Methylobacterium mesophilicum SR1.6/6: one gene and its partner. The protein of the gene in region 2 binds, or shares a complex with, the protein of the main gene of each other region. Links are inferred from orthologs where the notes say so. Each region holds a gene or a part of one and is shown on either strand. Other genes may lie near its edges.

Region 1 (4,388 bases), 4.0 Mb from region 2 along the record:
GCGCTCGTCGCGGTAGCGGAAGCGCGCGAACGGCTCGGCCGCCACGATCGAATGGCGCCCCAGGGAGTCGTGCCGCATGGCGCTGTCGAGGAAGGCGAGCCCGGGCAGGGCGCGCAGCCGGGCGGCCGCCGCGACGGGATCGATGAAGGGGATCTCTCGGGTCCACATGACCGGGTTCGGGCTATCGTCCTGGGCGCGGGTGGGGCGGATCGTGTCACGCTGCCGTCGCACAGGCGATGCCGCGGGGGAAGCGGCAGTTGCACGCAGGGGCCGCCTCGGAGGCGCAGACGGGGCGCGCGCCCGACGCAGGCCGCCGTTCCGCGTCTTCATGTGGGATCTCAGGACCGGCGCGCAAACGCCTTCCGAACAGCCAAGTTTCCGGCTCGACGTCAGACTCGCGCACGAGGCCGGTCACCCCTGCGGCGGCCGGTCTCGCGCCGGGGGCCGGGAGCCTGTATAGAAAGCGCGACCCCGATCCTTTTCGTCCTCAGCTCCGGGCGACCGACCTTCGGTCGCCGGCCGGGACCGCCCGATCCGAAGGCCATGACCGCCACGCCCGCCCCCCGCGGCCCCGCTCCCGGAGCCGCCCCCAAAATCTCGTTCGTCTCGCTCGGATGTCCGAAGGCGCTCGTCGATTCCGAGCGGATCCTCACGCACCTGCGGGCCGAGGGCTACGAGCTGGCGCGCCGGCACGACGGGGCCGACGTGGTGATCGTCAACACCTGCGGCTTCCTCGATTCGGCCAAGGCGGAGTCGCTCTCGGCCATCGGCGAGGCCATGGCGGAGAACGGCCGGGTGATCGTCACCGGCTGCATGGGCGCGCAGCCGGAGGAGATCCGCGAGAAGTACCCCGACCTCCTGGCGGTGACCGGGCCGCAGGCCTACGAGTCGGTGGTGGCGGCCGTCCACGAGGCGGTGCCGCCGGCCCACGACCCGTTCCTCGACCTCGTGCCGCCCCAGGGGATCAAGCTCACCCCGCGCCACTACGCCTACCTGAAGATCTCGGAAGGGTGCAGCAACCGCTGCAGCTTCTGCATCATCCCGTCTTTACGCGGGAACCTCGTCAGCCGCCCGGCCGCCGACGTGCTGCGCGAGGCCGAGAAGCTCGTGAAGGCCGGCGTGAAGGAGCTGCTGGTCGTCAGCCAGGACACCAGCGCCTACGGGGTCGATATCCGCTACAGTGAGAGCCCGTGGCAGGACCGCCAGGTCCGCGCGAAGTTCTACGACCTCACCAAGGAACTCGGCGCGCTCGGGGCCTGGGTCCGGCTGCATTACGTCTACCCCTATCCGCACGTGGACGAGGTCATCCCGCTGATGGCCGAGGGCAAGGTGCTCCCCTATCTCGACATGCCGCTCCAGCACGCGAGCCCGTCGGTGCTCAAGCGCATGCGCCGCCCCGGCAACCAGGAGCGCCAGCTCGACCGGATCCGGAGCTGGCGGCAGACCTGCCCGGACCTCGCGATCCGCTCGACCTTCATCGTCGGCTTCCCCGGCGAGACCGAGGCCGAGTTCGAGGAGCTGCTGGCCTGGCTGCAGGAGGCCAAGCTCGATCGGGTCGGCTGCTTCGAGTACGAGCCGGTGGCGGGCGCCACCGCCAACGCGCTCGGCGACCTCGTGCCGCCGGCGGTGAAGGCCGAGCGCAAGCGCCGGTTCATGGAGACCCAGAACGGCATCGCGCTCCGGCTGCAGCGGGCCAAGGTCGGCAAGCGGCTGCCCATCATCGTCGATGCCGTCGAGGGCGGGGTCGCGAAGGGCCGGTCCAAGGCCGACGCGCCGGAGATCGACGGGAATGTCCACGCCGCCTTCCGGCGCCCGGTGCGGGTCGGCGACATCGTCACCGTGAAGATCGACCGGGCCGAGGCCTACGACCTGTACGGCAGCGTCGCCTGACGGCGGCCCCCGTCTTTGCGAGCGCCGCGAAGCAATCCAGGGTGACGCTACGCTGCCGGGAGGTCCCGCTGCCCTGGGTCGCTTCGCTGCGCTCGCGATGACGGGCGCGGACAGGACTCCTGTTGAGCCCTGACCAATACACCTTGACCCCACCCTCCCGCCGCCGTCTCTGGAACAGAGCAGGAACTCACGGCGGATCTCCGAGGCAGCGATGGATCCGGAGGTCGCGCTCCGAAAAATCATCCACATCGACATGGACGCGTTCTACGCCTCCGTGGAGCAGCGCGACGATCCCGCCCTGCGCGGCCTGCCGCTGGCGGTGGGCGGCTCCCGGGAGCGGGGCGTGGTGGCGGCGGCGAGCTACGAGGCGCGCCGGTTCGGCGTCCGCTCGGCCATGCCGTCGGCCACCGCAAGACGGCTCTGCCCGGACCTGCTGTTCGTGAAGCCGCGCTTCGAGGTCTACCGGGCGGTCTCCGACGAGATCCGCGCGGTCTTCGCCCGCCACACGGCGATCATCGAGCCGGTCGCCCTGGACGAAGCCTATCTCGACGTCACCGAGAATTTTTTTGGACTCCCGACCGCGACGGCCGTCGCCAAGGCGATCCGGGCCGAGATCCTGGAGCGCACCGGGCTCGTGGCCTCGGCCGGGGTCTCGTACAACAAGTTCCTCGCCAAGGTGGCGTCCGACCACAGGAAGCCCGACGCCCTGTTCGTCATCACCCCCGCCATGGGGCCCGACTTCGTGGCCGCCCTGCCGATCGGCCGGTTCCACGGCGTCGGCCCGGTCACCGAGGCGAAGATGAAGCGGCTCGGGATCGAGACCGGGGCGGATCTGCGCGCCTGGACGGTCGAGCGGCTGCGCGAGACCTTCGGCTCCGCGGGGGCCTACTACCACGCGGTCGCCCGCGGGATCGACGAGCGGCCGGTGCGCGCCCACCGGGTGCGCAAGTCGATCGGAGCGGAGACCACCTTCTCGGACGACACCGCCGCCTTCGAGATCCTGGCCGCCCGGCTGGCGCCGCTGTTCGACAAGGTCTGGGCCGGGGCCGACGCCAAGGGCATGCGCGCCCGGACCGTGACCCTCAAGCTCAAGTTCTCGGATTTCGCCCAGGTCACCCGGGCGAAGTCGCTCCCCGGCCCCGTAGCCGACCGGGCCGGCTTGGAGCGGATCGGCCTCGACCTGCTCGCCGGCCTGTTCCCCCTGCGGCGCAGCGCGCGGCTGATCGGCGTGTCGCTGTCGGGCTTCGCGCAGGACGAGCCGGACGGGCCGCTGCAACTCGGGTTAGAACTCTGACGCAGAAGTCAATTTCCGGCTGCAAGTCCTAGTCTATGACCCGGCGCCTATTGTGCGATGTCGCACTTTCGCACCGGCAAGACGTCTCCAGATTGCCGATACGGCGTGCGGCGCCGTACGGATAGGCGCCGCCGGACCTGAACCCCTGCGAGGACCCGCCTCATGTCGAAGCCTGCTTCCCTGGTCGCGGCCTGTGCGCTGACCCTGGCCGCCTCGGCCGGTGCCGCCTTCGCGGACGGCAATTCCGAGTTCAGCGCCTCCAATACGGCCCTGCTGAGGGGCTACACCGCGAGTCCCGGTCGCCTCTATGTGCCGACGACCGGTGACGAGGCTCGGCTCGTGACCGGCTCCGTCGGTACATCCGCCCGCTCGCCCGTCCTGCGGCAGGAAAAGGCACCGGACCGCGTGCCCGTCCGCTGAACGAGCCGCAGATCCGGGCGCTCGTCCAACGCCCGGTGAGGCCGATCAGGCGTTCTTGCGCGGCCGGTGGTCCGGGTCGATGCCGCCGTCGAGCTTCGTCTCGTTGTCCACGTCGCCTTCGAAGGTCGAATCCGCCTGCAGATCCGCGGGATCGGCGCCGCTCATACCCTTCGAGGTGCCGATACCGGGATTGCCCTTGAGATCGGCATCCGTGGGCGTCTCGGTCTTCGGGTGCTTGCCTGACATACTGGCTCCTTGCGGGTGCTGCTGGCAGGCCAACGCCTCGGGACGGAGGCGGTCTCACGCGTCCCGTGCGGCGGTTCGCCTCCCGTACCTGGAGGAGCTCAGCCAAGGCTCAGCCGATCTCCGCCGCCGCGATCCGGCGCACGCCCGCCGCGTCCATCCGCGCCCAGGCCTGCGCGAGCGACCCGTCCACGTCGATCCCCCGCACCGCATCCTCCACCACCCAGACCTCGAAGCCCGCGTCGCTTGCGTCCAGCGCGCTCCAGGCGACGCAGAAGTCGGTGGCGAGCCCGCACAGGGCGACGCGGGTGATGCCGCGCTCCCGGAGCGCCCCGGCCAGCCCGGTGCGGGTCGTCCGGTCGGCCTCCAGGAAGGCCGAGTAGCTGTCGACCCGGGGATCCAGCCCCTTGCGAACCACGAGGCTCGCCCGGTCGGTGGCGAGGTCCGGCGCGAACCGCGCGCCCGGGCTGCCCTGCACGCAGTGCCGGGGCCACAGAACCTGCGGTCCGTAGGGCAGCGCCACGGTCTCGAACGGCGCCCG
Region 2 (5,283 bases):
TGGAAGCTCTCGGGCGACAGGCCGAAGCTGAGCGCCAGGAAGCCGAGATTGGCCAGGATGAAGCCGACCGGCGCGCCGAGCTGCGGGAAGATGCCGTACCACGCCCGCCGACCGGGCGGCGCGTTCTCGACGGCCAGCAGGGCCGCCCCGCCCCATTCGCCGCCGAACCCGATCCCCTGCCCGCAGCGCAGGACGCTCAGGGCCGCCGGCGCCCACCAGCCCGCCGAGGCGTAGGTCGGCAGGCAGCCGATCAGGACCGTGGAGATGCCCATGATCAGCAGCGAGGCCACCAGGGTCGCCTTGCGGCCGACGCGGTCGCCGAAATGCCCGAACAGGGCCGCGCCCACGGGGCGTGCGATGAAGGCGATCGCGAAGGTCGCGAAGGCGCTGAGCTGCTGCACGCCGGGCGCCCCGGCCGGGAAGAAGACCGGGCCGATCACCAGGGCGGTTGCGGTGGCGTAGATGTAGAAGTCGAAGAACTCGATCGCCGTGCCGACAAAGCTCGCAGCGAGGATGCGGCCGGCGCTCGGGGTGGCACTCGGGGTTGCGCGCGCGGGGGGCGCGCTGTCGATGGTCTGAAGCATGATCGTGAGGACGGCAGGGATTCGGGTCGGTTGCGGCGCTTTCGCACGGCCCGGCCCGCGCAGGTATGCCGGTTTCGGCATGGGCCTCTGACCTGGGCGCCCGACCCGCGGCCTGCTTTCGGATCCGAGCTCGCTGTGCGGCGCACACGCGCCGGCCTTGCGTTCCCCGGTCCCCTTCGCCAAGCTGAACGGCCATATTCCGCGACGGATGCCGGCCGCGGCGCCGTCCCCACCACTTGAGTACTGCGATGAGAGTCACTGTCGAGCGCGCGGCCCTGCTCAGGTCGCTCGGCCACGTGCACCGGGTCGTCGAGCGCCGCAACACGATCCCGATCCTGTCCAACGTGCTCCTGCGCTCGGAGGGCTCCGGGCTCCAGCTCCGGGCGACCGACCTCGACATCGAGGTGACCGAGAGCGTCCCGGCCGACGTGTCGGATCCCGGCGCCACCACGGTGCCGGCGCACGTGATCTACGACATCGTCCGCAAGCTGCCCGAGGGCGCGCAGGTCTCGCTGGAGACCGGCGGCGAATCCGGCCAGATGACGATCCGCTCCGGCCGCTCGCGCTTCGCGCTGGGCGCCCTTCCCGAAGGCGACTTCCCCGATCTCGCCGCCGGCGAGATGCCCCACGGCTTCGAGATCGCGAGCGCCGACCTCAAGCGCCTGATCGACAAGACCCAGTTCGCCATCTCCACCGAGGAGACGCGCTACTACCTCAACGGCATCTACCTGCACACGCTGGAGACCGAGGGCGGACCGGTGATGCGGGCGGTGGCCACCGACGGACACCGCCTCGCCCGCGTCGAGATCCCGGCCCCGCAGGGCAGCGTCGGCATGCCGGGGGTGATCGTGCCCCGCAAGGCGGTCGCCGAGATCCAGAAGCTTCTGGACGACGGCGGCGAGAGTGTCGCGGTCGACCTCTCGCCCGCCAAGATCCGCCTGCGCTTCGCGGGCGGCCTGACGCTGATCTCCAAGCTGATCGACGGCACCTTCCCGGACTACCAGCGGGTGATCCCGGCCAACAACGACAAGCGGCTGACGGTCGAGCGCGACGCCTTCGCCAAGGCGGTGGACCGGGTCTCGACCATCTCGTCGGAGCGCGGGCGCGCGGTGAAGCTCGGCCTCGCCGAGGGACGCCTCGCGCTCTCGGTGAACAACCCGGATTCGGGCAGCGCCACCGAGGAACTCGATGTCGACTACGAGGCGGCCAACCTCGATATCGGCTTCAACGCCCGCTACCTGCTCGACATCACCGCGCAGCTCGAGGGCGACACCGCCCTGTTCAAGCTCGCCGATCCGGGCTCGCCGACGCTGATCCAGGACCGCGAGGGCGCGCCGGCGCTGTACGTGCTGATGCCGATGCGGGTGTGAAGCTGCGGCGCTACTCCCGTTCCTGCCCTCATCCTGAGGTGCCGGAGCACAGCGGAGGCCTCGAAGGAGGCCTCCAGATGGCGATGTGGATCCTGGAGCCCTCCTTCGAGGCCTGCTGAAGCGGGCACCTCAGGATGAGGTGATTGGATGGGATGTCAGACAGCAATGGACTGTTGAGCGCGGTGCGTCTCAACCCCTCGGTTCCGCGATGAGCAATATCCTCGATCCGCGGATCGAGCCCGACGGGGCGGATCTGCGCGTCACCCGCCTGATCGCCCGCGATTTCCGCAACCACGCCGACCTCGAACTGACCCCCGCGGCCCGGTTCGTCGCGCTGGTCGGCGAGAACGGCGCGGGCAAGACCAACCTGCTGGAGGCGATCTCCCTGTTCGTGCCGGGCCGCGGCCTGCGCCGGGCGGAGTTCGCCACCATGGCGCGCACCGGCGGTCCGGGCGGTTTCGCGGTCTCGCTCACCCTCGATCGCGATGGCGCCGAGCACCGGCTCGGAACCGGGCTGGAGCCGCCGGGCTTCGACGGTCGCACGAGCCGGCTCTGCCGCATCGACGGCGCCCCCGCCTCCTCGCCCGTGGCGTTCAGCGAGTTCCTCCGGGTGGTCTGGCTGACTCCGGACCTCGACGGGCTGTTCCGCGGCGCGGCGGGCGACCGGCGCCGGTTCCTCGACCGACTCGTGCTGGCGGTCGATGCCGGCCACGGGGCGCGGGTGTCCGCGATGGAGCGGGCGCTGCGCTCGCGCAACCGCCTGCTGGAGGAACGGCCCGACGACGACCGGTGGCTCGACGCGGTGGAGCGGGAGGTCGCCGAGCTGGGTGTCGCCGTGGCGCTCGCCCGCCGGGAGACCGCCGAGCGCCTCGACCGGCTCATCGCCGAGACCCGGGACGACGCGCAGCCCTTCCCCTGGGCCTCGATCCGCCTGGAGGGCGACCTCGACGACCTCGTGGCGGTCTGGCCGGCCATCGAGGCCGAGGACCGCTTCCGCCTCGCCCTGCGCAATGGCCGCCACCGGGACCGGGCCGCCGGGCGCACGCTGATCGGGCCGCAGAGCAGCGACCTCGTGGTCCGCCACGGCCCCAAGGACGTGCCCGCCGGCACGGCGTCCACGGGCGAGCAGAAGGCCCTGCTGATCGGTCTCGTCCTCGCCCACGCCCGGCTGGTGCGGGCCATGAGCGGCATCGCGCCCCTGATCCTGCTCGACGAGGTGGCGGCCCATCTCGACCCGCGGCGGCGCGCCGGCCTGTTCGAGGCGCTGGAGGCCCTGCCGGGGCAGGTCTGGATGACCGGCGCCGACCCGGACGCCTTCGTGCAGGCCGGCGACCGGACGGAGGTGCTGCGGATCGGAGCCTGAGCGGGGCTCAGGCCGCCCGGACCTTGCCGAGGAAGCGGGAGACCTCGGCGCCGAGATGCTCGGACTGGCGCGACAGCGCGCCCGCCGCTCCGAGCACCTGGGCTGCCGCCGCGCCGGTCTCCTCGGAAGCCTTGGCCACGCCGCCGATGTTGCTCGTCACCTGCTCCGTGCCAGTGGCCGCCTGCGAGACGTTGCGGACGATCTCCTGCGTCGCCGCGCCCTGCTCCTCCACCGCGGCGGCGATCGTCGTCGCGACCCCGTTGATCTCGCGGATCCGGGCGGCGATCACGTCGATGGCGGAGACCGCCTGACCGGTCACGCCCTGGATCTGCCCGATCTGCTGGCTGATCTCCTCGGTGGCCCTGGCGGTCTGCTGCGCGAGTTCCTTCACCTCGGCGGCGACCACGGCGAAGCCCCGTCCCGCCTCTCCGGCGCGGGCCGCCTCGATCGTGGCGTTCAGCGCCAGCAGGTTGGTCTGCCCGGCGATGTTCGAGATCAGCCCGACCATGTCGCCGATCCGCGTCGCCGCCTGGCTAAGGGCCTGCACGAGGTGCTGGGTCTCGTCCGCCTCGCCGACCGCCGTCTGCGCCAGGTCGGCCGAGCCCAGGACCTGCCGGCCGATCTCCTGCACCGAGGTGCCCAGCTCCTCGGCCGCCGCCGCCACGGTCTGGACGTTCGCTGAGGCCTCCTCGGCCGCCGCCGCCACGGTGGTCGACTGGCTCGCCGTCTGGGATGCCGAGGCGGTCATGGTCTGGGCGGTCGCCTGCAGTTCGGTCGCCGAGGACGAGACCATCCCGACGATACCGCCGACCGCCCGCTCGAACCCGTCGGCCAGCTCCAGCATGGTGCGCTTGCGCTCCGCTGCCGCGGCTTCGTCCGCCTGCCGCTTGACCTCGGCCTCCTCGGCGGCCTTGCGGGCGACCATGGCCTTGATGCCCTCGACCGCCTTGCCGACCGCCCCGATCTCGTCCCGGCGCGCCGCCTCCTTGATCCCGGCGTCGATCTCGCCCTGTGCCCTGCGCTGAAGGACCGAAACGAGGCGATCCAGCGGACGCGTGATGCCGACCGTCGCGATGAAGACCGCCGCGAGCAGGCCGGCCAGCATGCCGATCGCGCTGATGGCGATCAGGGTGCGGCGGGTGGCGTTGGTCTGGTCGGTGGGGGTGTCCGAATTCTTCTCCATATAGGCCTTGATCTCGTCGGCGAGCCTGTTGCCGTCGGCCAGCAGGCCGGAGAATACCGGGTCGATCGCCGAGTGGACCAGCGCGATCGCGTCCGCGTTCTGGTTGGCGGTGCCAAGCCGGCGCACCTCGATCACGTCGCGGAGGTAGCGCTCGATGCGTGCGGCCTGCGTGTCGATCGTCTCCGAGAAGGTCGGTGCGTGCGCGCGAAGGGCCGGGATCAGCGCCTGCAGCTTGGGCACCGTCATCTCGAAGGTGTCGTTGGCCGCGCTGATCTGATCCGGCGCGGTCTCCGCGATGATCCGGTAGACGCCGTAGTTGAGCTCGACGATCAGGCGATTGAGCCGCCGTACCTCGGCCACGGCTGCCGCCTCGTTGACGATGAAGCGGCTGTACCCGTCATCGATCGTCGTCATCCGTGACTGCGCGTACCAGATACAGCCCCCGACGATGGCGCTGATCAAGGCGATGACGGCCACCAGCTTGGGCAGAATTTTGATGTTGGACAGGCGTAGCACGGACTTCAGGCCCCGAAATTGGATCGACGACTGGCGGCGGGAGGCACTCTGGCCTGACCATCGTCATCGTGCATAAAAAAGATCTTAAGCGATTGATCATGTCAAGACATGACGATTCATAAAGCAGGACTAAATCATGAAACCTGCTTATATTTGATCAGATATTAATATTCAACTTGCTTAATTGATCTGAGTATATTTTCTGGAACGACTAAAATCGGCTATCTATTATTCAGTCTCGCATGTGAGTGATCGATGCTCTCCAGA

The links. The genes of interacting proteins can lie anywhere in the genome.
Region 1: the proteins of dnaN (region 2) and dinB are in contact, whole or in part, in a solved structure (PDB 1OK7), measured with the Escherichia coli proteins. The link is inferred for Methylobacterium mesophilicum SR1.6/6 from one-to-one orthologs.

Annotation. Positions count from the first base shown.
Region 1 is NZ_CP043538.1:219,465-223,852, reverse strand. What follows is about bases 1,172-4,142. They hold dinB (DNA polymerase IV), read left to right. Parts: upstream 1,172-2,101; coding sequence 2,102-3,184; downstream 3,185-4,142. Other genes in these bases: pncA (bifunctional nicotinamidase/pyrazinamidase), read right to left, coding at 3,960-4,142; MMSR116_RS01030 (hypothetical protein), read right to left, coding at 3,650-3,850; MMSR116_RS01035 (hypothetical protein), read left to right, coding at 3,347-3,604; rimO (30S ribosomal protein S12 methylthiotransferase RimO), read left to right, coding at 1,172-1,890. Outside these bases: pabB (aminodeoxychorismate synthase component I), read right to left, coding at 1-168; more of rimO, read left to right, coding at 544-1,171; more of pncA, read right to left, coding at 4,143-4,388. UniProt on the Escherichia coli protein: Poorly processive, error-prone DNA polymerase involved in translesion repair and untargeted mutagenesis. Copies undamaged DNA at stalled replication forks, which arise in vivo from mismatched or misaligned primer ends.
Region 2 is NZ_CP043538.1:4,221,934-4,227,216, reverse strand. The notes cover bases 1-2,893. They hold dnaN (DNA polymerase III subunit beta), read left to right. Parts: upstream 1-832; coding sequence 833-1,954; downstream 1,955-2,893. Other genes in these bases: recF (DNA replication/repair protein RecF), read left to right, coding at 2,163-2,893; MMSR116_RS20270 (MFS transporter), read right to left, coding at 1-584. In the rest of the region: more of recF, read left to right, coding at 2,894-3,317; MMSR116_RS20255 (methyl-accepting chemotaxis protein), read right to left, coding at 3,325-5,016. UniProt on the Escherichia coli protein: Confers DNA tethering and processivity to DNA polymerases and other proteins. Acts as a clamp, forming a ring around DNA (a reaction catalyzed by the clamp-loading complex) which diffuses in an ATP-independent manner freely and bidirectionally along dsDNA.